One region of the Streptomyces sp. NPDC093065 genome, then DNA from elsewhere that is predicted to be linked to it. Evidence: riboswitches for the same ligand, from Rfam matches in the RefSeq annotation. Region 1 holds a riboswitch; the other holds the start of a gene.
The links. Region 1 has a riboswitch for glycine ahead of gcvP (aminomethyl-transferring glycine dehydrogenase). Riboswitches for the same ligand answer to the same signal wherever they lie in the genome.
Positions count from the first base shown of each region.

Region 2: linked by a shared signal. The riboswitch ahead of gcvT (glycine cleavage system aminomethyltransferase GcvT) and the one ahead of gcvP (aminomethyl-transferring glycine dehydrogenase) in region 1 are both predicted to bind glycine.

Region 1 is NZ_JBIVPJ010000007.1:8,668-24,076, forward strand. Features, by position in the region: gene ACIQFU_RS14240 (MerR family transcriptional regulator) at 1-195, shown strand, start outside; gene ACIQFU_RS14245 (DNA polymerase IV) at 267-1,703, shown strand; gene ACIQFU_RS14250 (PRC-barrel domain-containing protein) at 1,619-1,996, opposite strand; glycine riboswitch at 2,147-2,242, shown strand; gene gcvP (aminomethyl-transferring glycine dehydrogenase) at 2,420-5,305, shown strand; gene ACIQFU_RS14260 (molybdopterin-binding protein) at 5,375-5,794, opposite strand; partial or broken gene ACIQFU_RS14265 (MerR family transcriptional regulator) at 5,956-6,124, shown strand; gene ACIQFU_RS14270 (DUF1707 domain-containing protein) at 6,468-7,037, shown strand; gene ACIQFU_RS14275 (LacI family DNA-binding transcriptional regulator) at 7,047-8,111, opposite strand; gene ACIQFU_RS14280 (DUF5999 family protein) at 8,342-8,545, opposite strand; gene ACIQFU_RS14285 (hypothetical protein) at 8,886-9,467, opposite strand; gene ACIQFU_RS14290 (glutamate--cysteine ligase) at 10,025-11,542, shown strand; gene ACIQFU_RS14295 (CPBP family intramembrane glutamic endopeptidase) at 11,628-12,455, shown strand; gene ACIQFU_RS14300 (PhzF family phenazine biosynthesis protein) at 12,484-13,293, opposite strand; gene ACIQFU_RS14305 (response regulator) at 13,388-14,023, opposite strand; gene ACIQFU_RS14310 (sensor histidine kinase) at 14,020-15,234, opposite strand; gene ACIQFU_RS14315 (ABC transporter permease) at 15,406-15,409, shown strand, end outside.
Region 2 is NZ_JBIVPJ010000010.1:208,896-224,304, reverse strand. Features, by position in the region: gene ACIQFU_RS19815 (ATP-dependent Clp protease ATP-binding subunit) at 1-1,798, shown strand, start outside; gene ACIQFU_RS19810 (L-serine ammonia-lyase) at 1,831-3,198, opposite strand; gene glyA (serine hydroxymethyltransferase) at 3,299-4,561, opposite strand; gene gcvH (glycine cleavage system protein GcvH) at 4,576-4,953, opposite strand; gene gcvT (glycine cleavage system aminomethyltransferase GcvT) at 5,052-6,185, opposite strand; glycine riboswitch at 6,341-6,434, opposite strand; gene ACIQFU_RS19790 (AAA family ATPase) at 6,613-7,281, shown strand; gene ACIQFU_RS19785 (enhanced serine sensitivity protein SseB) at 7,361-8,128, shown strand; gene ACIQFU_RS19780 (enhanced serine sensitivity protein SseB C-terminal domain-containing protein) at 8,320-9,117, shown strand; gene ACIQFU_RS19775 (ABC transporter permease) at 9,408-10,415, shown strand; gene ACIQFU_RS19770 (ABC transporter substrate-binding protein) at 10,486-12,288, shown strand; gene ACIQFU_RS19765 (ABC transporter permease) at 12,397-13,395, shown strand; gene ACIQFU_RS19760 (ABC transporter ATP-binding protein) at 13,392-14,489, shown strand; gene ACIQFU_RS19755 (ABC transporter ATP-binding protein) at 14,537-15,409, shown strand, end outside.

The DNA.
Region 1 (15,409 bases):
ACCTCGCCCGACGAGGTGCACGCGCTGCTCCAGGGCGGCCAGGGCATCTTCGGGATCGCCGTGGGCGTGGTGTGGCGGGACGTGGAGAGCGCGCTGTCCCAGCTGCACGGGGAGCGGATCGACACGGGCGAGACCCTGGTCGGGCACAATCCCGCCGACGAGCTGGCCCGGCGGCGGAACAACAGGGCGGTCTGACGGCGCCGCGCCTCCGGGCGCCGGCCCGCGTGGTGGCGGCATTGTCAGTGGCGTAGGGCAGCATCGAAGATGTGAGAACCGCGCCCACGATCCTGCATCTCGACATGGATGCCTTCTTCGCCTCGGTGGAGCAGGCGTCCAAGCCGAGTCTGCGCGGGAAGGCCGTGGTCGTGGGCGGTCTCGGGCCCCGCGGCGTGGTCGCCACCTGCTCGTACGAGGCGCGGGTGTTCGGGGTGCACTCCGCGATGCCCATGGGCCAGGCTCGTCGACTCGCGCCGCACGCCGCCTACCTCGTGCCGCGCTTCGAGCTGTACCGGTCGATCAGCGAGCAGGTCATGCGGCTGCTGCGGGAGCTTTCGCCCCTGGTGGAGCCGCTCAGCCTGGACGAGGCCTTCGTGGATCTGGAGGCCGGCCACGCGGCCTGGGACGCGGAGTCGGCCCGGCTGGCGGGAGCGAGGCTGCGCGCGGACATCCGTGCCGTCACCGGCCTCACCGGCTCCGTCGGGCTCGCCGCCTCCAAGATGCTCGCCAAGATCGCCTCGGAGGAGGCCAAGCCCGACGGACTGGTCCTCATCCCGCCGGGGACCGAGCGGGCCATGCTGGAGCCGATGACCGTGCGGACGCTGCCCGGGGTGGGGCCGGCCACCGGAGACCATCTGCGCCGGGCGGGGATCACCACGGTCGGCGAGATCGCCGAGGCGGGCGAGGACGAGCTGGTACGGCTGCTGGGCAAGGCGCACGGCCACGCGCTGTACGCCATGGCACTGGCGCGGGACGAGCGGCCGGTGGTGGCCGAGCGGGAGACCAAGTCCGTGTCGGTCGAGGACACCTACGACGTGGACATCCACGACCGGGTGCGGGTCGGCGTCGAGGTCGGACGGCTGGCGGACCGCTGCGTGCGGCGGCTGCGCGCCTCCGGTCTGTCCGGGCGGACCATCGTGCTCAAGGTCCGCAGGTACGACTTCTCCACGCTGACGCGCTCGGAGACGCTGCGCGGGCCCACCGACGACCCCGCGGTGGTCCGGGAGGCCGCCGCCAGACTGCTGGACTCGGTGGACACCACGGGCGGCGTGCGGCTGCTGGGGGTGGGAGTCAGCGGGCTCGCCGACTACACGCAGGAGGACTTGTTCGCGCAGGCCGCAGGTGACGTTCCCGAGGTGCCGGCCGAGGAGCCCGAGACCGGCCCCGTCGAGGAGCACGGCCCCTCGCCCGCCGAGCGGAGGTGGCCGGCGGGGCACGACGTACGGCATGCGGCGCTCGGACACGGGTGGGTGCAGGGCAGCGGTCTCGGGCGGGTCACCGTGCGGTTCGAGACGCCGTACTCGGAGGTCGGCCGGGTGCGGACCTTCCCGGTGGACGACCCCGAGCTGAGCCCGGCCGATCCGCTGCCGCTGGTCACCGGCGCGGAGGGCGGCGAGGCCGGTCAGCCGTCGTCGTTGCCCTTGCCGGCCAGCTTGCCGAAGTCGTGGTCGGGGGGCGGGGGACCGGCGGCCACGTCCAGGCCGTAGTGGTGGTAGAGCTGGAGTTCCTGCTCCGGCGAGAGGTGGCGGCCGACGCCGAAGTCGGGCGCCTCCTTGATCAGGGACCGGTCGAAGGGCACGCGCAGGGTGCCGTCGACCAGTTCGCTGGGCTCCAGGGGGACGAAGGCGTCCCTGCTGAAGAGGCCGGTCCGTATCGCGGCCCACTCGGGGACGCCGGTGGCGTCGTCGAGGTACACCTCGTCCACGGTGCCGATCCTCGTGCCGTCGCGGTCGAACGCCTTGCGGCCGATCAGGTTCCGCGGATCGATGTCAGTACGCACGGGGCCCTCCACTTGATCGCGCCACTGGGCCGGACTGGGGTCGGACACCAGCCGCCTAATCATCCGTAAGTACTACAAAAGAGCACATGTGGCCGGTCGGCCACTCGAAGTTCGCGCGAACGTCTCGCTGGTACGCTGGCAAACGGCCGCTGACCCCGCGCGGGAGAGTCCTCCGGACACCACCGGAGGCGCCGAAGGAGCAAATCCTCCCCGGAATCTCTCAGGCTCACGTACCGCACGGACGAGGTCACTCTGGAAAGCAGGGCGGGTGTCGACGGCTTCCGCTCTCACCGACGGTGAAAGCCGGAAGGGCCTCCGGGCTCGTCCGGTGAAGCTCTCAGGTTGAGATGACAGAGGGGGAGGCCGTCCGGGTACCCGCGCCGTGGTGCCCCTCGAAGGTCGTCAGACCAGGAGGCCTCCGCAATGACCGCCCACCGCACTCCGCTCTCCGAACTCGAACAGGCAGCGCCGTTCGAGCAGCGCCACATCGGCCCCGACCACGAGGCCCGGGCCAAGATGCTCGCGCAGGTCGGTTACGGTTCGCTCGACGAACTGACGGCCGCCGCGGTGCCGGACGTGATCAAGAACGCCGACCGGCTCGACCTGCCGGGCGCGCGCTCCGAGGCCGAGGTGCTGGCCGAGCTGCGCTCCCTGGCCGACCGCAACCAGGTCCTCGACTCCATGATCGGCCTCGGCTACTACGGCACCTTCACCCCGCCGGTCATCCTGCGCAACGTCATGGAGAACCCGTCCTGGTACACGGCGTACACGCCGTACCAGCCGGAGATCTCGCAGGGCCGGCTCGAGGCGCTGCTGAACTTCCAGACGATGGTCGCCGAGCTGACGGGTCTGCCCACCTCCGGGGCCTCGCTGCTCGACGAGGGCACCGCCGCCGCCGAGGCGATGGCCCTTTCCCGGCGCATGGGCAAGAACAAGAAGGGCCTCTTCCTGGTCGACGCGGACGCCCTGCCGCAGACCGTCGCCGTGATACGGACCCGCGCCGAACCGACCGGCGTCGAGGTGGTCGTCGCCGACCTCGGCGAGGGCATCCCCGCCGAGGTCGCCGAGCGGGAGATCTGCGGCGTCCTCATCCAGTACCCGGGCGCCTCCGGTGCCGTCCGCGACATCAAGCCGGTGATCGACCGGGCGCACGAGCTCGGCGCGCTCGTCACCGTCGCCGCCGACCTGCTCGCCCTCACGCTGCTCACCTCGCCCGGCGAGCTGGGCGCCGACATCGCGGTGGGCACCACCCAGCGCTTCGGCGTGCCGATGGGCTTCGGCGGCCCGCACGCCGGCTACATGGCCGTGCACGAGAAGTTCGCCCGCAGCCTGCCCGGCCGCCTGGTCGGCGTCTCCGTGGACGCCGACGGCAACAAGGCCTACCGCCTGGCCCTGCAGACCCGTGAGCAGCACATCCGCCGCGAGAAGGCCACCAGCAACATCTGCACCGCACAGGTGCTGCTCGCCGTCATGGCCGGCATGTACGCCGTCTATCACGGCCCCGAGGGGCTGCGGGCCATCGCCCGGCGCACCCACCGGTACGCCACGATCACCGCGGCCGGTCTGGCCGCCGGCGGCGTCGAGATCGTGCACGGCGCCTACTTCGACACCGTGACCGTGCGGGTGCCCGGCAGGGCCGACGCGATCGTGCACGCCGCCCGCGAGAACGGCATCAACCTGCGGCTCGTCGACGCCGACCAGGTGTCCTTCGCCTGCGACGAGACCACCACGCGGACGCAGGTCGGCGGCGTGTGGAACGCGTTCGGCGTGGAGGGCGACGTCGAGGCGCTGGACGCGGAGACCGGGCAGGCGCTGCCCGAGGCGCTGCTGCGCACCGACGACTTCCTGACCCACCCCGTCTTCCACCAGCACCGCTCCGAGACCGCGATGCTGCGCTACCTGCGCCGCCTCGCCGACCGGGACTACGCGCTGGACCGCGGCATGATCCCGCTGGGCTCCTGCACCATGAAGCTGAACGCGACCACCGAGATGGAACCGGTCACCTGGCCCGAGTTCGGCGCGCTGCACCCCTTCGCGCCCGCCGAGCAGGCGCAGGGCTACCTGACGCTCATCCGTGAGCTGGAGGAGCGGCTCGCCGAGGTCACGGGATACGACAAGGTCTCGCTGCAGCCCAACGCCGGCTCGCAGGGCGAGTTCGCGGGCCTGCTCGCCGTGCGCGGCTACCACCGGGCCAACGGCGACGAGCAGCGCACCGTCTGCCTCATCCCGTCCTCCGCACACGGCACCAACGCCGCCAGCGCCGTGATGGCCGGCATGAAGGTCGTCGTCGTCAAGACCGCCGAGGACGGCGAGATCGACGTCGAGGACCTCCGCGCCAAGATCGAGAAGCACCGCGACGAGCTCGCCGTGCTGATGATCACGTACCCCTCCACGCACGGCGTGTTCGAGGAGCACGTGGCCGACATCTGCGCCCAGGTGCACGACGCGGGCGGCCAGGTCTACGTGGACGGCGCCAACCTCAACGCCCTGGTCGGCCTCGCCAAGCCCGGCCACTTCGGCGGCGACGTTTCCCACCTGAACCTGCACAAGACCTTCTGCATCCCGCACGGCGGCGGCGGCCCCGGCGTCGGCCCCGTGGCCGTACGGTCGCACCTGGCGCCGTACCTGCCCAACCACCCGCTGCAGCCCGCGGTCGGCCCGCAGACCGGCGTCGGTCCGATCTCGGCGGCGCCGTGGGGGTCGGCCGGCATCCTGCCGATCTCCTGGTCGTACGTGCGGCTGATGGGCGGCGAGGGTCTCAAGCGCGCCACGCAGGTGGCCGTGCTGTCCGCCAACTACATCGCCAAGCGCCTGGAGCCGCACTTCCCGGTGCTCTACAACGGCCCCGGCGGGCTGGTCGCGCACGAGTGCATCATCGACCTGCGCCCGCTGACCAAGGCGACCGGCGTCAGCGTCGACGACATCGCCAAGCGGCTGATCGACTACGGCTTCCACGCGCCGACGATGTCCTTCCCGGTGGCCGGGACGCTGATGATCGAGCCGACCGAGTCCGAGGACCTGGCCGAGCTGGACCGGTTCTGCGAGGCGATGATCGCCATCCGCGCGGAGATCGAGAAGGTCGGCTCCGGCGACTGGCCGGCCGACGACAACCCGCTGCGCGGCGCCCCGCACACCGCGGGCGCGCTCGGCGGCGACTGGGACCACGCCTACACGCGCGAGGAGGCCGTCTTCCCGGCCGGTGTGTCCGTCGCCGACAAGTACTGGCCGCCGGTGCGCCGCATCGACCAGGCCTACGGCGACCGGAACCTCGTCTGCTCCTGCCCGCCGCTGGACGCCTACGAGGACTGAGTCCCGCCGAGGAAGTGAGAGAGGCCCCGTCCGGGCTGCCAGGGTCCGGACGGGGCCTCTCGTCGTCTCTCAGGCCGTGGCGAGCGACACCTCGGTCGCCTTGATCAGCGCGACGACGGGAACGCCCACGGACAGCCCAAGGTCGTCGGCGGCCTCCCTGGTGATGGCGGCGGTCAGCCCGGCGCCCTCGACGGCGACCGTGACCGAGGCCATCGCGGCGCCGGTGGTGAGGGCGGTGACCGTGCCCGGCAGGCGGTTGCGGACGGACAGGCCCTCGACGCGTCCGGTGGCCAGGGCGACCTCCGTGGACTTCACCAGGGCCCGCACGGCGGTGCCTGGGGCGAGTGCGAGGTCCTCGGCCGACTCCCGGGTGATCGCGGCGGTGAGGTCCTGGCCGCCGAAGAGGCGTACCCCGACCGTCGCCATGGCCTCGCCCGGGGTGACGGCGGTGACGGTCCCGGGGAGCTGGTTGCGGATGCTCAGGCTCATGAGGGCACCGTAGCCCGACGGGGGCGTTGCGCCGGGTATGCGAGGGTCTGCGTCGGGAGTCGGGCTGTGAGGCGCACGCGGATCCGGTCGCCGTGACGCTCCAGGCGGGCGGCTCGCCGAGGATCTCTCCGGGCCGTCCTCACGGTGGGTGTCGCATCCTCCCTGGGATCGTCACCACGGCCGGGCCCGGGGACGTCGCGGCCCGGGTCGGGGGGACGGTCCTCACTCGGCTCGTCTCCTGCCGGCCAGGGAGACGGTGGAGGAACTCGGCGTCGAGGTCGGCGCGCGGCCACGGCTCGGGTGAAGTCGACGCGTGTACACATCGACAGGACTCGATCCACGCAACCCCGAGGCCCGGCCCGGCGGAACCGCGCGCGGCCTGGGGCGGGTCGCGTCGACGCGCCGCCCCTCCTCGTGGTGGCGGGTGGTGGTCCGGCCCGCGTCGGCCCGGCGGTGCACGGTGTCCGGGCTGACGCCGGGCGGCCCGGCGGGCCGTGCGGGACTGCGTGCGGGTCACTGGGTCACGACAGTCCGCGGGAAGAGGACGGTGGACGAGGGGTTGGTCGTGGGGTATAACGCGATATAGCGTTAGTGTGCCGCAGTGGCGGGGCGCCCACAGGGCGCCCGGGAAGATCGGGGTCGAGCTATGCCGGTGCAGCCTTCACAGGGCGGAGTGGCGCCCGCTCTCCGCGCCTCGCACGCGGACCGGGACCGGGCCGTGGACGTACTGAGCGCCGCCGCCGGCGACGGCAGACTGACCGCCGGCGAACTGGACGAGCGGGTGGGGGCGGCGCTCACCGCGCGCACCCAGGAGGAGCTGGCCGCCCTGACCGCCGACCTGCCGCTCCCGGCGGACGGCACCGCGCCCCCCTTGGCCAAGGACGTCGTCCGTATCGAGCAGGAGGGCGCGTCCACCCGGCGGGGGGAGGGCTGGGTGGTACCCCGGCGGGTGGAGATCCGCTCGGCCTGGGGCGAGGTGACGCTCGATCTCACCCGGGCGGTGATCACGCACGACACCCTCCGCATCGACCTCGACATGCGGGCCGGGGCACTGAAGATCGTGACCCGGCCCGGCATCGTCGTGGACACCGACTCACTCGCGACGAACTACGGCGAGGTGAAGATCCCGAGGACCGTCGACGCCGGGGTGCCCGTGGAGCTGAGGGTGGAGATCACGGGCGAGATCAGCTGGGGGCAGGTCGTGGTGCGTGCGCCGCGCCGCAGGCTCGGGCGCAGGGCGTAGCCGGACGGCTCACCCGGACGGCGCGGCGGGGCCCGGAGGGGGCGCCGTGCTGGAGCGGACGATCAGCTCCGTGGCCAGCTCGGCCCGTGGCGAGTCCGGGCGTTCGTCGCGGGCCGGGCGGAGCACCGTGCGCGCGGCCACCCTGCCCATGTCGGCGAGCGGCTGGCGCACGGTCGTCAGGGGCGGCGCCGACCAGCGGACCTCCGGAAGGTCGTCGAAACCGACGACGCTCATGTCCTGCGGCACCCTCGCCCCACGCCGCCGCAGCGCCTCGATCGCGCCGAGCGCCATCTGGTCGCTGGCCGCGAACACGGCCGTCGGCGGCTCGGGCAGGCCCAGCAGGACCTCGCAGGCGGCGAAACCGGACTCGTGGCGGAAGTCGCCGGGGACGATCAGGGACTCGTCCACGGCGAGGCCGGCGTCTTCCAGGGCGGCGCGGTAGCCGTCGCGGCGGGCGCGCGAGCACAGCAGCCGTGCCGGCCCGGCGATCAGACCGATCCGGCGATGCCCCAGCGCCAGCAGATGCTCCGTGGCCGCCATGGCGCCCGCCCGGTTGGCCGCGCCGACGGTGGGCACACCCAGGGCGGGGGAGCCCGCCGGGTCGACCACGACCAGGGGCACGCCGAGGATCCGCAGCTCCTGGTGGAGCACGGGGTCCAGGGCCGAGGTGACGAGGACGACGCCGTCCGAGGCCCGGGCCCGCAGATTGCGCATCCACTGACGGGCGTCGCCCGAGCGGCCGTGGACAGCGGAGACCACGGTGCCGACGCCCGCGGCCCGGGCCACCTCCTCGACCCCTCGGACGATCTCCACGGCCCAGGGACTGTCCAGGTCGTTGAAGACCAGGTCGAGCAGGGCGGCCTGGCGGCCCGGTGCGGCGGCGCGCTTGCGGTACCCGTGCCGGCGCAGCAGTTCCTCCACCCGCGCCCTGGTCCCCGGCGACACGTCCGCCCGGCCGTTCACGACCCGGGACACGGTCGGCACCGAGACCCCCGCGCGGCGGGCGATGTCCGTGATCGTGACCCTGCCCCGGCCGCCGGAAGCCGTTCTGGCCCGGGCCCCGTCCACCGCCACTTCCCCCACCTCCGCCGACACCGACCGCGAAACTGCCAGGAGTCTTCCGGAAACCGGGCCCTCGGGGGAAGTCGCAGCGGCCCCGCGAACCGGGCCGTCACCGCGTCCGCGCCGACACGCTACGGGGAGTGACCGGCCCCGGACACGCATGAGGGCCGGTGCGCAGCCGTGGCTGCGGGCCGGCCCCGTGAGGCAGCGGGCACAGTGGCGTCACCCTGCCCGGCTCGTGGTCAGGCGGCGGTCGTCAGGCCCGCGCCGACGGGACGGTGCGGGGCGATGGCCTGACCGTCCGGCAGTAGCTCACCGGTGTCCTCGAAAAGGACGACACCGTTGCACAGCAGGCTCCACCCCTGCTCCGGGTGGTGCGCCACGAGACGGGCGGACTCCCGGTCGGCGGAGACGGCTGACGGGCACGGTGGCTGGTGCTGGCACATGAGTGGGGTCTCTCGGTCTGTGATGATGGGTGAGTTCGCTGTCGTGGCCGTACCGCGGCGTGAAGCCTCGTCCATGGCCGCCCCCCGTTGTTTGAGTCGGTCCGAAACCCAGTGTTGCCCCACGGGCGTCGATCCGCAGGTATTTCGCAGCACCGCTTCTCACAGGTTCATGACGCGTCACCCGCGCGGACGGTTCAGCCCAACTGCACTGTCACTTCGGGTGGTTCGGCATGGCCGTTTGGGGCTAGTCCGCGCGGGTGGGCCGGCGGTCCGGCCGAACGGGGCAGGTCGGCGGGCCGGTGAACGGGACGGGCCGGTGATCCGGGGCCGCGGGGCCGGATCAGGCGGGGGAACCCAGCAGCCGCGTCGGTGTCATCCGGTGCGTGAGGACCGGCAGCAGTTCGGCGACCCGGTGCGGCACGTGGGCCGCGATCCCGGGCGGGGCCGGTGCCAGCGGCACCAGGAGATCGGTGGCCGCGGGCCCGGCCGCGGCGTCCGCGGCGCAGTCGCCGTGCAGCCACAGCGTGAGCATGTACAGCTCGGGAACGGACAGCAGGCGCGGCTGGTACGACTGGGGCATCAGGTCGGCCTGCCGCAACGCGCGCTCGGTCGAGGTGACGTAGGGGCCCTCGAAGAAGTGCGAGAACGCCCAGCCGTCGGCGGTCAGCATCGTCTCCGCCGCCGCCACCGCCCGGTCGCCGCACCGGATGTGGAACCGCCACCCGGTCAGCCGCGTCGCCGTCACGCCCTGCGCCGCGACCCGGTCGAGGACGTGCACGGGAAGCGGCAGCTCCGGTGTTGCGGGTCCCTGGGCGCCGAGCAGGGCGGGGGTCCGGGCCTCGCGGACCGCGGTGGGCGACGAGAGGGCGGTGAGGACGGAGCGCAGGGCGGGCGCGGGGGCCTGGGGGACACGCAGGGGCATGATAGGTCGCCTCTCATTCGAAGGCACGGTGGCGCGAGGGCGGAGCGGGGCGGACGACACTGTCGGCTCACAGGGCTGGGAGAGGCAGGGACCGGGTCCGGAAACGAGAAGTGGGAGAGGCCTGCCGCGCGTCAGCTCGACGGCAGGATCCTTCGACCGTGGACGCCGGTCCGCTGCCTGTCCGCGGAGTTTATACGACATGTGTTCAGACTGTGTTTCGGCTAGCCGATTCCGGTAAGCAGTACAAGGTTGAACTCGGCCGTCGATATGCGGGAATCCTCCGGATTCTGGGCCGGGTGTACTGCGGTGACCTCGGGGAATGTTCACCGAGCGGTCGGCCAATTGTCGTCGGCGTTTTTCACGAGTTGCCGGCCCGGGAAACTGCTCGACGCGCCATGCCCGGTGAATGTGCCACCGGTCACATCGGCACAGCGTAGCGGCTGCCGGGCCGGTGCGGGGACGTTATCGATCGCTTCGGCTGGGCATCATCCCACCTGACCGGCGGCCGGCCGACGGCGGCCGGTCTTCCACACATCGCTCCGAGAAGGGACTCTTCCATGGGGGAGAAGGTCGCGGCAGGTCAGTTCGACCTGTCCGATCGCCAGCGCTACCGCGAGAAGCTCCAGCGGTGCCTGACGGGCCTGGAGCGACTTCTGGCGGAGAAGCGGTTCGACCGCCCGAAGAACCTGATGGGGCTGGAGATCGAATTGAATCTCGTCGGTGCCGACGGGATGCCGAAAATGTTGAATGCGCAAGTCCTCGAACGCATCGCGAGCCGCGACTTCCAGACCGAACTCGCCATGTTCAACCTCGAGGTCAACATAGCTCCGCACCGCCTGGGCGGGCGGGTATTCGACCGGCTCGCGGAGGAGATCCGTACGTCATTGGCATATGCGGACCGCAAGGCCGGCGAGGTCGACGCCGGAATCGCGATGATCGGTATTCTGCCGACGCTGGACCGGGACGACCTGGTCTCGTCCAATCTCTCCGCCGTCGACCGCTACGCCCTGCTCAACGAACAGATCGTGGCCGCCCGCGGGGAGGACTTCACCCTCGACATCGAGGGCGTCGAGCGCCTGACCTGCACGTCGAAGTCCATCGCCCCCGAGGCCGCCTGCACCTCGGTGCAACTGCACCTCCAGGTCACCCCCGACCGCTTCGCCGACGTGTGGAACGCGGCGCAGGCCGTCACCGCCGCGCAGATTGCCCTCGGCGCCAACGCGCCCTTCCTCTTCGGCCGCGAGCTGTGGCGGGAGTCGCGGCCCCCGCTGTTCCAGCAGTCCACCGACACCCGCCCACCCGAGCTCCAGGCCCAGGGCGTGCGGCCGCGCACCTGGTTCGGCGAGCGGTGGGTGACCTCTGCGTACGACCTCTTCGAGGAGAACCGGCGCTACTTCCCGGCGCTGCTGCCCATCTGCGACGACGAGGACCCGCTGGACGTCCTCGACGCGGGCGGTGTGCCCTCGCTCTCCGAACTCGTCCTGCACAACGGGACCGTCTACCGCTGGAACCGCCCCGTCTACGACATCGCCGACGGCGTCCCGCACCTGCGCGTCGAGAACCGGGTCCTGCCCGCCGGTCCCACCGTCACCGACGTCATCGCCAACGCCGCCTTCTACTACGGAGTCGTGCGCGCGCTCGCCGAGGAGCCCCGGCCGGTGTGGACCCGGCTGCCGTTCGAGGCCGCCGCCGCCAACTTCGAGGCCGCGTGCCGTCACGGCATCGAGGCCCGCTTCGAGTGGCCCCGGCGCGGCCGCCTCGGCGGCACCACCGAGGTCGACGCCGCCGTCCTCGTACGCGACGAACTGCTGCCGCTCGCCGAGGCAGGTCTCGACGCCTGGGGCGTGGAACCGGCCGACCGGGACTTCTACCTCGGCGTGATCGAGGAGCGATGCCGGCGCCGGGTCAACGGCGCCTCCTGGCAGGCGGCCACCTTCCACCGGGGGCTGGAGGCGGGCCTGTCCCGGGAGGCCGCGCTGGCCGCCACGACCCGCCGCTACGTCGAGCTGATGCGTGACGGGGACCCCGTGCACCTGTGGCCGGTGGGCCTGCCGGAGACGGTGGTGCCGCGCTGACCGCGGCCGGGCCCGCCCCCCCCCGCCGCGCGCCGCCCCATACTGATCGGGCAAGCTGTGACGTCCCAGCTGGAGGCAGGTGTGCATGGCGGAGGCGGGCCCGGTGGACGATGCGTTCCCCCAGAAGCGACTCGACGAGCGGTCACTGACCGAGGAGCGGCTCACGCGGCGGATCCTGCGGGACGAGACGCTGCTCGTCCTGGCGCTCTCGCTCGGCGCGAGCGGCGTGTCCGCCCTCATCAGCTTCATCGGCTCGGTCACCCGACCCGGCGGGCTCAAGGACCAGGCGGCCACCCTCAACGCCTCCGCGGCGCCCGGCCGTCCCTGGCTCGACCTGGCCTGGCAGCTCTTCGGCATCACCACGGCCCTCGTCCCGGTAGCCCTCGTCGCGCACTTCCTGCTGCGTGAGGGGCGCAGTCTGCGCACCCTCGGCTTCGACCGCACCCGCCCCTGGCCCGACCTGGGCCGCGGGGCCGCCGTGGCCGCCGTCATCGGCAGCACCGGCATCGCCTTCTACCTCGCCGCCCGCGGCCTCGGCTTCAACCTCACCGTGGTGCCCGAGGCGCTGCCCGAGGTGTGGTGGAAGTACCCCGTCCTGATCCTCTCGGCGGTGCAGAACTCCGTCCTGGAGGAGGTCGTCGTCGTCGGCTACCTGCTGCGCCGGCTCGACCAGCTCGGCTGGGGTGCGGGTGCCTCGCTGGCGGCCAGTTCGGTACTGCGCGGTTCGTACCACCTCTACCAGGGGATCGGCGGGTTCGTCGGCAACATGGTGATGGGCGCCGTGTTCGTCTGCCTGTACCGCCGTTGGGGGCGCGTGGGTCCGCTCGTGGTGGCGCACTCGCTGCTCGACATCGGGGCCTTCGTCGGCTACGGCCTGCTCGCCGGGAAGGTGGACTGGCTGCCGACTGCGTGACCGTGCGGACCCCGCGCCCCCGCGGGGGTCAGGCCAGCAGCTCGCCGTCGATCACCGTCACCGCGTGTCCGCTCAGCAGCGTGCGCCCGCCGCGCAGTTCCGTGCGCACCCGGCCGGAGCGGGACGACGCCTGGAGCCCGGTGAGGTCGGGGCGGCCGAGACGCTCGGACCAGAAGGGCGCGAGGGCCGTGTGGGCGCTGCCGGTGACCGGGTCCTCGTCGATGCCGACGTTGGGGAAGAAGCAGCGGGAGACGTAGTCGTAGCCGCGGGCGGGGTCCTGGGCGCGGGCCGTGGCGATGACGCCGCGCTCGGAGTAGGCGGCCAGCGCCTTGAGGTCCGGCGCCAGGCCGCGGACCGTCTTCTCGTCGGCGACCTCGATCAGGAGGTCGCCGGTGTTCGCCCCGGTGTCCACCACGGTGCGGGGCTCCGCGCCCAGGGCTTCGGCGACGCCCGCCGGTGCTTCGGCAGGTGTGAGCGGCGCCGTCGGGAAGTCGAGGGTGATCGAGCCGTCCTCGCCGGAGGTCGCGATCAGGACGCCGCTGCGGGTGGCGAACCGCACCGGTCCCTCGTGGGCGCCGGTGGTGTGCAGGACGTGGGCCGTGGCGAGCGTGGCGTGGCCGCACATCGCCACCTCGGTGGCCGGCGTGAACCAGCGCAGCGCCCAGTCGGCCTCGCCGCCCGGGGGCAGCCGGTGGGCGAACGCCGTCTCGGAGTGGTTCACCTCCAGGGCGATCCGCTGGAGCCGGTCGTCGTCGGGGAAGGCGTCGAGGAGCACGACCCCGGCGGGGTTGCCGGCGAAGGGCCGGTCGGTGAAGGCGTCGACGATTCGAATGCGCATGCCCCGACGCTAGACGTCGTCAGAAGCCGCGGGCCAAGGCCAATCCCGGAGTGCTGGACCGCTTTTCGGGGCCTCGGCCCGCGCTCGTGGCCGGTCAGCGGCGGATCAGGCCGAGGGACGTCGCGGTGGCCACGGCGGCGGTGCGCGAGTCCACGTCGAGCTTGGCGTAGATGCGGGCCAGATGGGACTTCACGGTGCCCTCGGTGAGATGCAGCCGCTGCCCGACGGCCTGGTTGGACAGACCGTCGGCCACCAGGGCCAGGACCTCGGTCTCCCGGCGGGTCAGAGTGGTGAGGGGGGTGCGCAGCCGGTTCATGAGCCGGTCGGCGACGGCGGGCGCGAGGGCGGTGCGGCCGGCGGCGGCGGTGCGCACGGCCTCGGCCAGGTCCTCGGGCGGCGCGTCCTTGAGGAGGTAGCCGGTGGCGCCGGCCTCGATGGCGGGCAGGGTGTCGGCGTCGGAGTCGTACGTCGTGACGACCAGGACGCGCGGGGCCCCGGGGCGGGCGGCGATGGCGGCGGTGGCCTCGGCGCCGTTCATGCCCCTGCCGAACTGCAGGTCCATCAGCACGACGTCGACGTCGCCGTGCGCGGCGCGGGCGACGGCCTCCTCCGCGGTGGCCGCCTCGGCCACCACCACGAGGCCCGGCTCGGTCTCCAGCACGGCGCGCAGACCGGCCCGTACCACGGGGTGGTCGTCGGCCAGCAGCAGGCGGATGGGGGTCTCGGTCACGGGTGGGCCTCGGGTTCGGTGGGCGGGGCGAGGGGCAGCCGGGCGGCCAGGGCGGTGCCTTGGCCCGGCGCGGTCTCGATGGTCAGGGTGCCGCCGAGGGCGTCCAGCCGGGCCCGCATGGCGGCCAGGCCGAAGCCGCCCGCCTCGGGGTCGGCGGGAGGCAGCTCGTCCGGGTCGAAACCGGTGCCGTCGTCGACGACGTCCAGGGCGACGTGGTCGCCCAGGTGGCTGAGGGTGACCTCGGCCTTGGCGGCGTCGGCGTGGCGGACCGTGTTGGCCAGGGCCGACTGGGCGATGCGCAGCAGGGCGACCTCGTGGGCGGTCGGCAGCGGGACCGGGACGCCGGTGAGGTGGAAGCGGGCGGTGACCCGGTGCCGGGCGGAGGTCGTGGCGCACAGGCGTTCCAGGGCGCCGGCCAGGGTCGTGTCCTCCAGGGCGGGCGGTGTCAGGGCGGCGACGAAACGGCGCGCCTCGGCGAGGTTGTCCACAGCGGCCTGCCGGGCCGCCACGACGTGGCCGGCGGCGGTCCCCGGACGCTCGGGCAGGGCGCGCTCGGCGGCCCGCAGCAGCAGCTGGATGCTGGACAGCCCCTGGGCGAGGGTGTCGTGGATCTCGCGGGCCAGCCGCTCGCGCTCGGCGAGCACGCCGGCGGTGTGCTGGGCCCTGGCGAGGTCGGCGCGGGTGGCGGTCAGTTCCTCGATCAGCCGCCTGCGCCGCTCGCTCTCGCGGTACAGGGCCTGGTAGCCCCACACCACCGCGACGGCGACGGCGGCACCGAGCGCTGGACCGATCACCATGGCCGGGCCGAAGGAGCCGGTGTGGGCGGCGTACCCGGCGACGGCCGCCACGGCCGTGACGGTCACGGCGGCCGGGCCGGCCCGGCGCGAGAGCAGGTGGAGCTGGAGGAAGTACAGCGGGAAGGCCACCCACACGGCCTCGGGGGAGAGCGTCAACAGCACCAGCCACACGGCCCCCACGGCGGCCAGCCACCAGGCGGCGGCCCGCCGGACGAGACGGACCCCGGGCAGGACGGGCCCGGCCGCGTACACCAGGCCGCACAGCACCGCGACGGCGACGATCGGCCCGGAGTGGGGCCGGCCGTCCGTCACGGCGCGGGCGGCGACCAGGGCGAGCAGACCGACGACCAGCAGGTGCAGGCACCAGGCCAGGGCCCGGGTGGTCGGGGTCAGGGCGGGGGAGGAGGCGTTCACAGTGTGTCCAGGCTACGAAAGGCCGGCCCCGGGGGCCTCCATCGAAAGTTGCAACCCGGGCGCCGCCTTCCGGCCCGTGAAGTGCCGTCCTGCGCCGGACGCGTGCGAGGGGGGCCGGTGGCGACGGTGGGGTCGTACCGATACCACCGCCGGAAAGGACAGGCCGGGACCGTGT
Region 2 (15,409 bases), on a different contig from region 1:
CAACCCCGTTCTCATCGGAGAACCGGGAGTCGGCAAGACCGCGATCGTCGAGGGGCTGGCCCAGCGCATCGTGGCGGGTGAGGTTCCCGGCACCCTCAAGGACAAGCGCGTCGTCGCGCTCGACCTGTCCGGCATGGTGGCGGGCGCGCAGTACCGGGGACAGTTCGAGGAGCGGCTCAAGAAGGTCATCGAGGACGTCCAGCAGGCCCGCGGCGACATCATCCTGTTCATCGACGAACTCCACACCGTCGTCGGTGCCGGAGCCGGCGGCGAGAGTTCCATGGACGCCGGGAACATGCTGAAGCCCGCCCTCGCGCGCGGCGAACTCCACGTGGTGGGTGCGACGACCATCGACGAGTACCGCAAGCACGTGGAGAAGGACGCGGCCCTCGAACGCCGCTTCCAGCCCGTGCTGGTCCCCGAGCCGACGGTCGAGGAGACCCTGCAGATCCTCGAGGGCCTGCGCGACGCCTACGAGGCGCACCACCAGGTCCGCTTCGCCGACGGCGCCCTGGCAGCGGCGGCGGAGCTGTCCGACCGCTACGTCAGCGACCGCTTCCTGCCCGACAAGGCGATCGACCTGATGGACCAGGCGGGCGCCCGCGTACGGCTGCGCAGCGCGAGCCGTTCCACCGAGGCCGTCGGCCGCGAGGACCGCATCGCCCGGCTGCGCCGGGAACAGGAGCAGGCCGTCGCCGCCGAGGACTACGACCGGGCGGGTGAGCTGAAGCGCGAGATCGCCGAGGCGGAGGGCGAACTGGCCGGCATCGAGGAGCGCCGCGAGGGCGTCGTCTCCGTCACCGCCGACGACATCGCCGATGTGATCTCCCGCCGCACCGGCATCCCGGTCTCCCAGCTGACGGCCGGGGAGAAGGAGCGGCTGCTCAAGCTGGAGGAGGAGATGCACGCCCGGATCGTCGGCCAGGACGAGGCGGTCACCGCCGTCTCGCGGGCGGTGCGCCGCAACCGGGCCGGCATGGGCGACCCCGACCGCCCCGTGGGCTCCTTCCTCTTCCTCGGCCCTACCGGCGTCGGCAAGACCGAGCTGGCCAAGACCCTCGCCGAGCTCCTGTTCGGCGAGGAGAACCGCATGGTCCGCTTCGACATGAGCGAGTTCCAGGAGAAGCACACCGTCGCCCGGCTCGTCGGGGCGCCCCCGGGATACGTCGGCTACGAGGAGGCCGGCCAGCTCACCGAGAAGGTCCGCCGCCAGCCCTACAGCGTGGTCCTGTTCGACGAGGTGGAAAAGGCCCACCCCGACGTCTTCAACACGCTGCTGCAGATCCTGGACGACGGCCGCCTCACCGACGGACAGGGCCGCACCGTCGACTTCCGGCACTGCGTGATCATCATGACGTCCAACATCGGTGCCCACCGCATCCTCGACCACAAGGGCGACGCGGCCGGTCTCAAGGACGAACTGATGGAGGAACTACGGGCCCGCTTCCTGCCCGAGTTCCTGAACCGGATCGACGACATCATCGTCTTCCACAGTCTCACCCAGGACGATCTGACCGAGATCCTGAACCACCTCCTCGCCCAGAGCGAGCACCGCGTGCACGCCCAGGGCATCAAGCTGGAGGTCACCGAGGCCGCCAGGAAACTGCTCATCGCCCACGGCTACCGGCCGGAGTTCGGCGCCCGCCCGCTGCGCCGCACCATCCAGGCCGAACTCGACAACCGCATCGCCGACCTGCTCCTGGGCGGCGAGGCCGGTCCCGGGGACACCGTCGTCGCCGACGTACATCAGGACGCGCTCGTCTGCACCGTGCGCAAGACGGCCGACGACGCGTCCTGACGCCGGGCCCGGCGCCGGCGGGGTCTGCCCGCTCAGCACTCGATGATGTTCACCGCGAGCCCGCCCCGGGCCGTCTCCTTGTACTTGACCGACATGTCGGCGCCGGTGTCCTTCATGGTCTTGATGACCTTGTCCAGGGAGACCTTGTGGGACCCGTCGCCGCGCATCGCCATCCGGGCCGCCGTGACCGCCTTGACGGCGGCCATGCCGTTGCGCTCGATGCACGGGATCTGGACGAGGCCGCCGACCGGGTCGCAGGTGAGGCCGAGGTTGTGCTCCATGCCGATCTCGGCGGCGTTCTCCACCTGCTCCGGTGAGCCGCCGAGCACCTCGGCGAGGGCGCCCGCGGCCATCGAGCAGGCGGAGCCGACCTCGCCCTGGCAGCCGACCTCGGCGCCGGAGATGGAGGCGTTCTCCTTGAAGAGCATGCCGATCGCGCCGGCCGCCAGGAGGAAGCGGACCACGCCGTCCTCGTCGGCACCGGGGACGAAGTTCACGTAGTAGTGCAGGACCGCCGGGATGATGCCGGCCGCGCCGTTGGTGGGGGCCGTGACGACCCGGCCGCCGGCCGCGTTCTCCTCGTTCACGGCCATCGCGTAGAGCGTGATCCACTCCATGGCCAGGGCCTGCGGGTCGCCCTCGGAGCGCAGCTTGCGCGCGGTGTTCGCGGCGCGGCGGCGGACCTTCAGGCCGCCCGGAAGGATGCCCTCGCGGGTCATGCCGCGCTCGACGCACGCCTGCATCACGCGCCAGATCTCCAGCAGACCCGTGCGGATCTCGCCCTCGTCGCGCCAGGCACGCTCGTTCTCCAGCATCAGCGCCGAGATGGACAGACCCGTCTCGCGGGTCAGGCGCAGCAGCTCGTCGCCGGTGCGGAAGGGGTACTTCAGGACCGTGTCGTCGAGCACGATGCGGTCGGCGCCGACCGCGTCCTCGTCGACGACGAAGCCGCCGCCCACCGAGTAGTAGGTCTTGGTCAGCACCTCGGCGCCCTCGGCGTCGTACGCCCACAGGGTCATGCCGTTGGCGTGGTAGGGGAGGGCCTTGCGACGGTGCAGGACCATGTCGTCGTCGTAGGAGAAGGCGATCTCGCGCTCGCCGAGGAGGCGGAGGCGGCCGGCCGACCTGATCGTCTCGACGCGGTCGTCGGCGCTCTCCACGTCCACCGTGCGCGGTGAGTCGCCCTCCAGGCCGAGCAGCACCGCCTTGGGCGTGCCGTGGCCGTGGCCGGTGGCGCCGAGGGAGCCGTACAGCTCGGCGCGGACCGAGGCGACGGAGTCCAGCAGCTCCTCGTTGCGCAGGCGGCGGGCGAACATGCGGGCCGCGCGCATCGGGCCGACCGTGTGCGAACTCGACGGGCCGATGCCGATCGAGAACAGGTCGAAGACCGAGATGGCCACGGGGACTCCTCAGAACGGGGGTGGTGCGGAGGGGGTGCTTCGGGTGGGGCGCCGGGCCCCGCTCGTGGCGGGCGCGGCGCCCCGCCCTCGGACGCGGTGTCTACTTGTTCAGACCCGGGTACAGCGGGTGCTTGTCGGCCAGGGCCTTCACCCTGGCCTTGAGCGCCTCGGCGTCGTAGGACGGCTTCAGTGCCTGGGCGATCACGTCGGCGACCTCGGCGAAGTCCTCGGCGGTGAAGCCTCGGGTCGCCAGGGCCGGCGTACCGATGCGCAGACCGGAGGTCACCATCGGGGGACGCGGGTCGTTCGGGACGGCGTTGCGGTTGACCGTGATGCCGACCTCGTGGAGGCGGTCCTCGGCCTGCTGTCCGTCCAGTTCGGAGTCGCGCAGGTCCACCAGGACCAGGTGGACGTCCGTGCCGCCGGTCAGGACCGACACGCCCGCCGCCTTCGCGTCGTCCTTCACCAGGCGCTCGGCGAGGATGCGGGCACCGTCCAGCGTACGACGCTGGCGCTCCTTGAAGTCCTCGCTCGCGGCGACCTTGAAGGCGACGGCCTTGGCGGCCACCACGTGCTCCAGCGGGCCACCCTGCTGACCGGGGAAGACGGCGGAGTTGATCTTCTTGGCCAGCTCGGCCGTGGAGAGGATCACACCGCCGCGCGGGCCGCCCAGGGTCTTGTGCGTGGTGGTGGTGACCACGTGGGCGTGCGGCACCGGGTTCGGGTGCAGGCCCGCCGCGACCAGACCGGCGAAGTGCGCCATGTCGACCATCAGGTACGCGCCGACCTCGTCCGCGACCTTGCGGAACGCGGCGAAGTCCAGCTGCCGCGGGTACGCCGACCAGCCGGCCACGATCAGCTTCGGCCTGTTCTCCTTGGCGAGGCGCTCCACCTCGGCCATGTCGACCCGGCCGTCGTCGCCGACGTGGTAGGCGACGACGTTGTAGAGCTTGCCGGAGAAGTTGATCTTCATGCCGTGGGTCAGGTGCCCGCCGTGGGCGAGGTTCAGACCCATGATCGTGTCGCCCGGCTTGAGCAGCGCGAACATCGCCGCCGCGTTGGCCTGGGCGCCCGAGTGCGGCTGCACGTTGGCGTGCTCGGCGCCGAAGAGCGCCTTGACCCGGTCGATCGCGATCTGCTCGACCACGTCGACGTGCTCGCAGCCGCCGTAGTAGCGGCGGCCGGGGTAGCCCTCGGCGTACTTGTTGGTGAGGACCGAGCCCTGGGCCTCCATGACCGCGACCGGGGCGAAGTTCTCCGAGGCGATCATCTCGAGGGTGGACTGCTGGCGGTCCAGCTCGGCGTCGACGGCTGCGGCGACGTCCGGGTCCAGCTCGTGCAGGGGTGTGTTCAGAAGCGACATGCGGTCGGGACTCCTCAGCCGGCGGTGAAGGCGGTGTACTCGTCGGCGGAGAGCAGGTCGGCCGGCTCGTCCGTGATCCGCACCTTGAACAGCCAGCCGCCCTCGAAGGGGGCGCTGTTCACCAGCGACGGGTCGTTGACGACGTCCTCGTTGACCTCGGTGATCTCACCGGAGACGGGGGAGTACAGGTCGGAGACGGACTTGGTCGACTCCAGTTCGCCGCAGGTCTCGCCCGCGGTCACCGAGTCGCCGACCTCGGGGAGCTGGACGAAGACGACGTCACCGAGCGCGTTGGCCGCGTGCTCCGTGATGCCGACCGTCGAGACGCCGTCCTCGGCGCCCGACAGCCACTCGTGCTCCTTGCTGTAGCGCAGCTGCTGGGGGTTGCTCATGGCCTGAATTCTCCTGTACGCGAGGAAGTGGCTGGTGAAGGGGGTGATGGGGGAACGAGCGAGGCAGGGGGCCGCCGGGGAGGGCCGCCGCCCAGTGTCTACTTCCGGCGCTTGTAGAACGGCAGCGCCACGACCTCGTACGGCTCGTGACTGCCCCGGATGTCCACGCCGACGTCCTCGGTTCCCGGGGCCGCGTGCGCGGGGTCGACGTACGCCATGGCGATCGGCTTGCCCAGCGTCGGGGACGGAGCACCCGAGGTGACCTCGCCGATCACCGCGCCGCCCGCGACCACCCGGTACCCGGAGCGCGGGACCCGGCGGCCCTCGGCGACCAGGCCCACCAGGACGCGGGGCGGGTTCTGCTCCGCCCGGGAAGCGGCCTCGGCCAGCGAGGCGCGCCCGACGAAGTCGCCCTCCTTCTCGAACTTCACCACCCGGCCGAGACCGGCGTCGAACGGGGTCAGCGCGGTCGACAGCTCGTTGCCGTACAGCGGCATGCCCGCCTCCAGGCGGAGCGTGTCCCGGCAGGACAGGCCGCACGGGACCAGCCCCACGCCCTCGCCCGCCTTGGTCAGCGCCTGCCACAGCTCGACGGCGTGCTGCGGCGCCACGAACAGCTCGAAGCCGTCCTCGCCGGTGTAGCCGGTGCGTGCGATCAGCGCCGGGACGCCGGCGACCGTGCCGGGCAGCCCCGCGTAGTACTTCAGGCCCTCCAGGTCGGCGTCGGTGAGCGACGCGAGGATGCCCGGGGACTCGGGGCCCTGCACGGCGAGCAGCGCGTAGGCGTCGCGGTCGTCGCGCACCTCGGCGTCGAAGCCCGCCGCCCGCCCGGTCAGCGCGTCCAGCACGGCCTGGGCGTTGGAGGCGTTGGCGACCACCATGTAGCGGGGGGACCCGGCCTCGGTGTCGCCCAGGCGGTAGACGATCAGGTCGTCCAGGATGCCGCCGTCCTCACGGCAGATCATGGTGTAGCGGGCCCGGCCCGGCTTCACGGTGCCGATGTTGCCGACCAGCGCGAAGTTCAGCAGCTCGGCCGCCTGCGGGCCGTTGACGGTGATCTCGCCCATGTGCGAGAGGTCGAAGAGACCGGCGCGGGTGCGCACCGCGACGTGCTCCTCGCGCTCGGAGCCGTAGCGCAGGGGCATGTCCCAGCCGGCGAAGTCGGTCATCGTCGCGCCCAGCGCGCGATGCGTGGCATCGAGCGCGGTACGGCGCGGTTCGGTACTGCTCATCGGTCGGTCGTCTCCCATGACAGGACGTGGCGAGGTCGGTCCTCCCCATCTGTCATCGGAACCTGAGAGGTTCGCCACGGCCACCGGAGTACGGCGATCAGGGCTTGCACCTTGGGTGGGACCGCCGTCGGGGGCGGTCCGCTTTTCAGATGTGCCTCGCCCGCGCGGTAACGGGGCCTGAGAGATTCAAGGGAGGGACTTGCTCCTTCGGCGCCCCGGCGCGGCCGGGGACTCTCCCGCGCGGATTCAAACGGCCGGTATGCAGTTGGCGCCGCCATCATTGCACGCCCCGGCGATCCGTGGGCAGAGCTGTTCTTGTAACCGGCTTGTGGCAGTAAGCGAACGAAAACGCGAGACCTGCGCATTACCTTCTCTTTACACTCGACGGGGAGGGCCTCGTGAACCGCCCCAGGGGAGGACGATCACGGTGAACAGGACCACGGCGTACGCCACGACCTCGGGACTCGCGCTGCCCGAGCAGCCGGCCGCTCCGGCGACCGAGGCGTGCGCCCCACTGCACGCGCCCGTCGTCCGTGACCTCAGGGACCGCGACGGCCGCAGCCCGCACGCCCTGCTCTTCGGACCCCGGGACCTGGTGGTGATCACCGGTCTGCCCGGCAGCGGCAAGTCCACGCTGATGCGGCGCACCGTGCGCGGCCCGCGCGTCGACTCCCAGGACACCCGCGACCGCTGGGAGCACCGCGTGCCGCGCCGGCTGCCCTACGCGCTCTACCGCCCCCTGGTCCGCCTCACCCACTACGCCGGACTGCGCCGCGCGGTGCGCTCCGGCGAGGGTGTCGTCGTGCACGACTGCGGCACCCAGGCCTGGGTGCGCGGCTGGCTGGCCCGCGCGGCCCGCCGCCGGGGCGGTGCCCTGCACCTGCTGCTCCTCGACGTCGCTCCCGACGACGCCCTGGCCGGCCAGCGCGAGCGCGGCCGGGGCGTGTCCCGGTACGCGTTCCTGCGGCACCGCGCGGCCAACTCCCGCCTGCTGCGCGCGGTGACCGCGGGCAGCCTGCCCGCCGGCTGCGCCTCGGCGGTCGTCCTGGACCGGGCCGCGGCCGGCACCCTGCGCCGGATCGCCTTCACGGGGTGACGCACGGTAGGGCACCGGGGCCGAACGGGTTAGCCTTTCAGCCACGAACAGCGGTATCAGGCAGGCGGTAGGTAGACAGATGGACTTCCCGGCACAGGCGCACCCTCATCCGCACGGCGGGTGGCCCGGCAACGAGCTGGAGGAGGTGCTGTCCGCCTCCCTCGGCGTCCCGACGGCCGGCGGCCGGATAGTGGAGGTCCTCGGCCGCAGCCTCCTGTGGGTACCCCTGCCGAGCGGCGGCGGACCGCACAGCGGCCCCCTCGACCTGCCCTCGCTGGAGATCGACGGCCAGGCCTACGTACCGGTGTTCAGCTCCGAGGAACAGCTCCGGCAGGTCGCCGGGCCGCAGATGGCGTACACCGTCGCCCCCGCCGTGGAGTTCGCCCGCGGCCTGCCGCCGCAGGCCGGCATCGCGCTGAACCCGGAGGGCGTGGTGGGCCTCCCGCTGCCGCCGCCCGCCGTGGCCGAACTGTGCCGGGCCGGACGCACCCCGCTGGACGGCCCCGCGTCCGGCGGACGGGTCCGCCTCTTCGAGCCCGACTGGCAGGACGACCCGGTGGACTTCCTGGCCGCCGCCTCCGCCGAGTTCGCCGCCACCGGCGTCGTACGCAGCGCGCGCCGCTGTCTGGCCGCCGTCGAGACCGCCGACCCGGCCCTGTACGTCGGCGTCGAACTGACCCACTGGGAGGGCGACGCCCAAGCCCTCCCCCTGGAGGCCCTCGGCCGCGCCCTGACCAAGTCCCCCCTCAGGTACCAGGTCAACCTGGTCCTCCTGGAGGCGGCCCAGGACCCGGTCTGCGACTGGATGCGGGACAAGGTCAGGCCGTTCTACGACCGGGACTTGTAAGCGCCCGTCGGGTGGGCGCCCCGAAGGGGCGCGGGGCTGTGACATGTGCGGCTCCGCCGCGCGGCGCGACAAGCCACAACGAATCCGCACCCGCCGACGGACAGCACACCCCGAGCTGGAAGGCCCCCCGCACCCGGCGGAGCCTTAAGCTGGTTCCGACACCGGGGGAACTTCTCGAAGGGGCGATACGCGTGAGCGCCAGCGGCACCACGACCGGACAGGTCGAGCACATGCTGCGCCAGGTCACGCCCGGGCGCTACGACGCCTACGAGGCCCTGCTGCGCGCCCTCGCCACTCCCACCTCCGGCCAGGTCTGGATGCTGCTGTGGCACGGACAGGCCGGCTCCCCGGACGCCCAGTACGGGAACATGGAGGTCGAGGGTTACGGCTACGCGCCCTGCGTGACCTCCGCCCAGGAGCTGTCCGCCAGTGGCTGGAACCGGTCGTACGAGGTGGTCGACGGCCTGGAGGTGGCCCGCGCCCTCTACCCGGACCACTACGGCCTGTGGCTCAACCCGCACGCCCCCGGCGGCGGCGTCGGCATCCCCTGGCTCGACCTGCGCCGTATCGCCTCTGGCCTGGACCGCCAGCCCGCCGGGCCCCTGCGCCTGTCCGAACCGGCCGTCGAGATCCCCCAGTTCTACGCCCTGCTCGCACAGAACGCCCACCGCACCCCGGCGGTCCGCGCGCTGCGCCGCGCCTGGGTGCAGCCGGCGCTCGGGGCGCCGTACCTCGCCATCGGCCTGGACGTGTACGACACCTCCCCGCCGGCCGTCGACGCGGTCCGCGCGATGATGCAGCAGTCCGTCGGCGCGGTGCCGGACGGGCTGCCGGTGTCCACGGTGGCGATGACCGACACGCACGACCCGGTCGCCCTGTGGCTGCGCGCCAACGCCCGCCCGTTCTACGACCGCGAGGCCCACGCGGCCGCCCCCGCCCAGGCACCGGCGGGCGGGTACGGATACCCTCCGGCCGGCAGCCGGTACTGACGTCGGAGATCATCTTCGCGCGTAGATGGCGGCGCAAAGCACCATCTTGTCCCTGATGTCCCAACTCGCCCGCGTCCGGCCCCCGTTACCCACTGTCCGGATAACGGAACACCTCAAACAGCATCACGTTTGCGCATCCATTCCCCGTCCCCTCTGGCTACAGATCGCCAAAGCGTTGAAGACTCCCGCAACAAGGGGTGGATGCTCGCCTCTTTGTACGACGGACTGATCACGCCGCTACAGCGGCAAGTGCGGGCCGGCTACCGCCGGTTGAGAGGGGTCCCTGCCAGATGACGGCACCATTGCACGAGCCGACCGCGGAAGCGGCCCCGAGTGCGGCAGAGGAAGCGGCGGTCGCCGGCGCCGAGGCCAAGTCGGTACAAGGGCGCTCCCTGGGCCGGATCGCCTGGGAGCGCCTGAAGAGGGACAGGCTGGCCCTCGCGGGCGGTGTCGTGGTGCTGGTCCTCATCGTGATCGCCGTGCTGGCTCCCCTGATCACCTCCCTGTACGGGCAGGAGCCCAACGCGTACAACGAGGACATGATCGACCCGCTGTTCGGCACCCCCACGGGCTCCCTGGGCGGTGTCAGCGGCGACCACTGGCTCGGGGTGGAGCCGGTCAACGGCCGCGACATCTTCGCCCGCATCGTCCACGGCTCACGGATCTCGCTCCTGGTGGGCTTCCTGTCCGCCATGGTCGCCGTGGTCCTCGGCACCGTCCTCGGTGTTCTCGCGGGCTTCTTCGGCGGCTGGGTCGACTCCCTCATCTGCCGGATCATGGACGGACTGCTGGCCTTCCCGCAGCTGCTCTTCATCATCGCCCTGGTCTCCGTCATGCCGGACAACATGCTCGGACTGAGCGGCACGGGCGTGCGCCTGCTCATGATGATCGTGGTCATCGGCTTCTTCGGCTGGCCCTACATCGGTCGCGTGGTCCGAGGCCAGACCCTCTCGATGCGCGAACGGGAGTACGTCGAGGCGGCCCGGTCGCTGGGGGCCGGACGGTTCTACATCCTGTTCAAGGAACTGCTGCCCAACCTGGTGGCGCCGATCATCGTCTACACCACGATGATGATCCCCACCAACATCCTCACCGAGGCGGCGCTCAGCTTCCTCGGCGTGGGCGTCAAGCCGCCCACGTCGTCCTGGGGGCAGATGCTCTCGAGCGCGATCGACTACTACAAGTCGGACCCCATGTACATGGTGGTTCCCGGTGTGGCGATCTTCATCACCGTTCTTGCCTTCAACCTCTTCGGTGACGGCGTGCGCGACGCGTTGGACCCGAAGGGTTCCCGCTGACCTGCCGTACCGCAAGGCGACCCGTGGCACCTGCACGGGGTCTCTCATCTAATCCGGAGGATCCGAGATCGTGACTACCCAACGCACCTCAGGGCGGCGCAAGCAGGCTTTGGCCGCTGCCGCAGTGGTCGCCGCGCTGCTGACCACGGCGGCGTGCGGCGGCGGCGGCGACGACGACGGCGGCAGCGGTTCGAAGAACGGCGCGGCCGGCTTCGACGCCGCCAACAACAAGGTCGCCCAGGCCTCCGAGGCCAAGAAGGGCGGCACGCTGAAGTTCGCCAGCACGCAGGACGCCGACTCGTGGGACACCACGCGTGGCTACTACGGCTTCATGTGGAACTTCTCCCGCTACTACAGCCGCCAGCTCGTCACGAACAAGACGGAGCCGGGCAAGACCGGTGCCGAGGTCACCCCCGACCTCGCGGCCGACGTCGCCAAGGTCTCGGCCGACGGCAAGACCTACACGTACACCCTGCGTGACGGCATCACCTGGGAGGACGGCAAGCCGATCACCTCCAAGGACGTCAAGTACGGCATCGAGCGCGTCTGGGCGCAGGACGTGCTGTCCGGCGGTCCGACGTACCTCAAGGAGGTGCTCGACCCCAAGGACGAGTACCAGGGTCCGTACAAGGACAAGGCCAAGGACAAGCTGGGTCTGAAGGCGATCGAGACGCCGGACGACAAGACGATCGTCTTCCACCTGCCGCAGGCCAACTCGGACTTCGAGGAGATGCTCGCGCTGACCTCGGCGTCCCCGGTCCGCCAGGACAAGGACACCAAGTCCAAGTACGGTCTGCACCCGTTCTCCTCGGGCCCGTACAAGTTCGAGTCCTACAACCCGGGCAAGGACCTGACCCTGGTCCGCAACGCCGAGTGGAAGCAGAGCTCGGACCCGGTCCGCAAGGCGTACCCGGACAAGATCACGATCAAGTTCTTCACCAACGCCAACGACCTGGACGCCCGCCTGATCGCCGGCGACTACGACATCGACCTGGCCCAGACCGGTCTGTCCCCGCAGGGTCGCACCACGGCGCTGAAGGAGCACAAGGAGAACCTGGACAACCCGATCTCGGGTTACATCCGGTACGCGTCCTTCCCGCAGAACGTGAAGCCGTTCGACAACATCCACTGCCGCAAGGCCGTGCTCTACGGGGCCGACCACGTCTCCCTGCAGACCGCGCGCGGCGGCCCGGTCGCCGGCGGTGACATCGGCACCAACATGCTGCCGCCCGCCGTTCCGGGCTCCGAGGGCCAGAAGTACGACCCGTACGAGATGGCCGGTGCCAACAAGAAGGGCAACGTCGAGAAGGCCAAGGAAGAGCTGAAGGCCTGCGGCAAGCCGAACGGCTTCAAGACCACCATCGCGGTCCGCAACAACAAGCCGGTCGAGGTCGCCACCGCCGAGTCCCTCCAGGCCTCGCTGAAGAAGGTCGGCATCAACGTCGAGATCGACCAGTACGACGGCTCGCAGTACGCCAGCGTCATCGGCAGCCCCTCGAACGTGAAGAAGAAGGGCTACGGCATCATCATCATGGGCTGGGGCCCGGACTTCCCGTCCGTGCAGGGCTACGGTCTGCCGCTGTGGCACAGCGACTACATCCTCGACAGCGCGAACAACAACTTCGCGATGATCGACGACCCGAAGATCGACGGTCTCTTCGCCGACTACCTGACCGCGAAGGACGACGCGGGCAAGCAGCAGATCGCCACGGAGATCAACCACAAGGTGATGGAGGGCGGCTACTACCTGCCCTTCGTCTTCGAGAAGTTCATCAACTGGCGTTCCAGCAACATCGCGAACGTGTACACCACCGACGCCTACAGCGGTATGTACGACTTCGTGAACCTCGGCCTGAAGAACCCCAAGAAGTAACCGGTACACCCGCCGTACGGCACGAAAGGCAGGTGAAGGCCGGCGCGGCGTGACCGCGGGCCGCCGGACGACCTCCGGCGGCCCGCGGGGCGCAGCGGGCCGCAACCCGTGCTCGCTTACCTCATCAGGCGGCTGTTCGCCGCCGCAGTGATGCTCGTGGTCATCATCCTGGTGGTCTTCTGCATCTTCTTCCTCGTCCCCAAGTGGGCCGGGGTCGACATCGCCCTGAACTTCGTCGGCAAGCAGGCGGACCCCGCCGCCGTCGAGGGTGTGCGGGAGAAGCTGGGTCTGGGCGACCCGGTCCTCGTCCAGGCCTGGGAGTTCTTCAAGGGCATCTTCGCGGGTCGCACCTACGCGGCCGGCGGCGACGTGACCCACTGCTCCGCGCCCTGCTTCGGTTACTCCTTCAAAACCGAGCAGTCCGTGTGGCCGGTGCTGACCGAGCGTTTCCCGGTGACCCTGGCTCTCGCGCTCGGCGCCGCCGTGCTGTGGCTGCTCTTCGGTGTGGCCGCCGGTGTGCTCTCCGCCCTCAAGCGGGGCACGCTGTGGGACCGCGGCGCGATGGTCGTCGCCCTGGCGGGTGTCTCCCTCCCCATCTACTTCACCGGTCTGCTCAGCCTGGCGATCTTCTCCTACGGACTGGGCTGGATCGACGGTGAGTTCGTACCGCTCGAGGAAAGCTTCAGCGGATGGCTCGGCGGCATGATCCTGCCCTGGATCACGCTGGCCTTCCTGTACGCCGCGATGTACGCCCGGATCACCCGCGCCACCATGCTGGAGATCCTCGGCGAGGACTACATCCGCACCGCGCGGGCCAAGGGCCTCAAGGAACAGGTCGTCATCAGCAAGCACGCGATGCGGTCGACCCTGACCCCCCTGCTCACCATGCTCGGCATGGACCTCGGCGCCCTGATGGGCGGCGCGATCCTGACCGAGACCACGTTCAGCCTCCCGGGCCTCGGCCAGAAGGTGCTGGACGCGATCAAGAACCACGACCTGCCCTTCATCCTGGGCGTCGTCCTGATCACTTCTCTCGCGGTGCTGATCGCCAACCTCGTGGTGGACATCCTGTACGCCGTGATCGACCCCCGAGTGAGGCTCGCATGACCGAACTGAGCAAGAGCGGGGCAGCGGTGGGCGAGCCCACCGGCACCTCGCCCGCGCCGACCGCCTTCCTGGAAGTACGCGACCTCAAGGTCCACTTCCCGACCGACGACGGCCTGGTCAAGTCCGTCGACGGGCTCTCCTTCCAGCTGGAGAAGGGCAAGACCCTCGGCATCGTGGGCGAGTCCGGCTCCGGCAAGTCGGTGACCTCGCTCGGCATCATGGGCCTGCACACCGCCGGCCAGTACGGCAAGCGCAAGGCGCAGATCTCCGGCGAGATCTGGCTGGACGGCACCGAGCTGCTGTCCGCCGACCCCGACCACGTGCGCAAGCTGCGCGGCCGGGAGATGGCGATGATCTTCCAGGATCCGCTGTCCGCGCTGCACCCGTACTACACGATCGGCCAGCAGATCGTGGAGGCGTACCGCATCCACCACAAGGTGGACAAGAAGACCGCCAAGCGCCGCGCGGTGGAGATGCTCGACCGGGTCGGCATCCCGCAGCCGGACAAGCGGGTGGACAGCTACCCGCACGAGTTCTCCGGCGGTATGCGCCAGCGCGCGATGATCGCGATGTCGCTGGTCAACAACCCCGAGCTGCTCATCGCGGACGAGCCGACCACCGCCCTCGACGTGACGGTCCAGGCGCAGATCCTCGACCTCATCCGGGACCTGCAGAAGGAGTTCGGCTCCGCGGTCATCGTCATCACCCACGACCTGGGCGTCGTCGCCGAGCTGGCCGACGACCTCCTGGTGATGTACGGCGGCCGGTGCGTCGAGCGCGGTCCGGCGGAGAAGGTGTTCTACGAGCCCCGGCACCCCTACACCTGGGGCCTGCTCGGCTCGATGCCGCGGCTCGACCGCGACCAGCAGGAACGCCTCATCCCGGTCAAGGGCTCCCCGCCCTCCCTCATCAACCTCCCGTCCGGCTGCGCCTTCAACCCGCGCTGCCCCTACGCCGACGTGCCCAAGGACGACGTCACCCGCACGGTCCGCCCCGAGCTGACCGAGGTCGGCAGTAAGCACTGGGCCGCCTGCCACATGTCGCAGGAGCAGCGGGAGCGTATCTGGACCGAAGAGATTGCGCCGAAGCTGTGAGCGACGAAGCCAAGGACCAAACCAAGGGCAAGGCCAAGGACGAAGCAGTGGCCATCCCCGCGCAGAGCGACGGCACGCAGGAGAAGGCCGGCGGCACCGCGACCCTCACCAAGGACGCCGCCCCCGGCGAGACCCTGCTCAAGGTGACCGGGCTGCAGAAGCACTTCCCGATCAAGAAGGGCCTGCTGCAGCGCCAGGTCGGCGCGGTCCGCGCCGTCGACGGCATCGACTTCGAGGTCAGGTCCGGCGAGACGCTGGGCGTCGTGGGCGAGTCCGGCTGCGGCAAGTCGACCATGGGCCGGCTGATCACGCGGCTCCTGGAGCCGACCGCGGGCAAGGTCGAGTTCCAGGGCAAGGACATCACCCACCTCGGGGTCGGCGGCATGCGTCCGCTGCGCCGTGACGTGCAGATGATCTTCCAGGACCCGTACTCCTCGCTGAACCCGCGCCACACCATCGGCACGATCGTCAGCGCCCCCTTCAAGCTGCAGGGTGTCCAGCCCGAGGGCGGGGTCAAGAAGGAGGTCCAGCGGCTGCTGTCGGTGGTCGGCCTCAACCCCGAGCACTACAACCGCTACCCGCACGAGTTCTCCGGCGGCCAGCGCCAGCGCATCGGCATCGCCCGTGCGCTCGCGCTCAACCCGAAGCTGGTCGTGGCCGACGAGCCGGTCTCCGCGCTCGACGTGTCGATCCAGGCCCAGGTCGTCAACCTGCTCGACGACCTCCAGCAGGAGCTCGGCCTGACGTACGTGATCATCGCGCACGACCTGTCGGTGGTCCGGCACGTCTCGGACCGCATCGCGGTGATGTACCTCGGCAAGATCATGGAGCTGGCCGACCGCGACCTGCTCTACAAGTCGCCGATGCACCCGTACACCAAGGCGCTGATGTCGGCCGTCCCGATCCCGGACCCGGCCCGC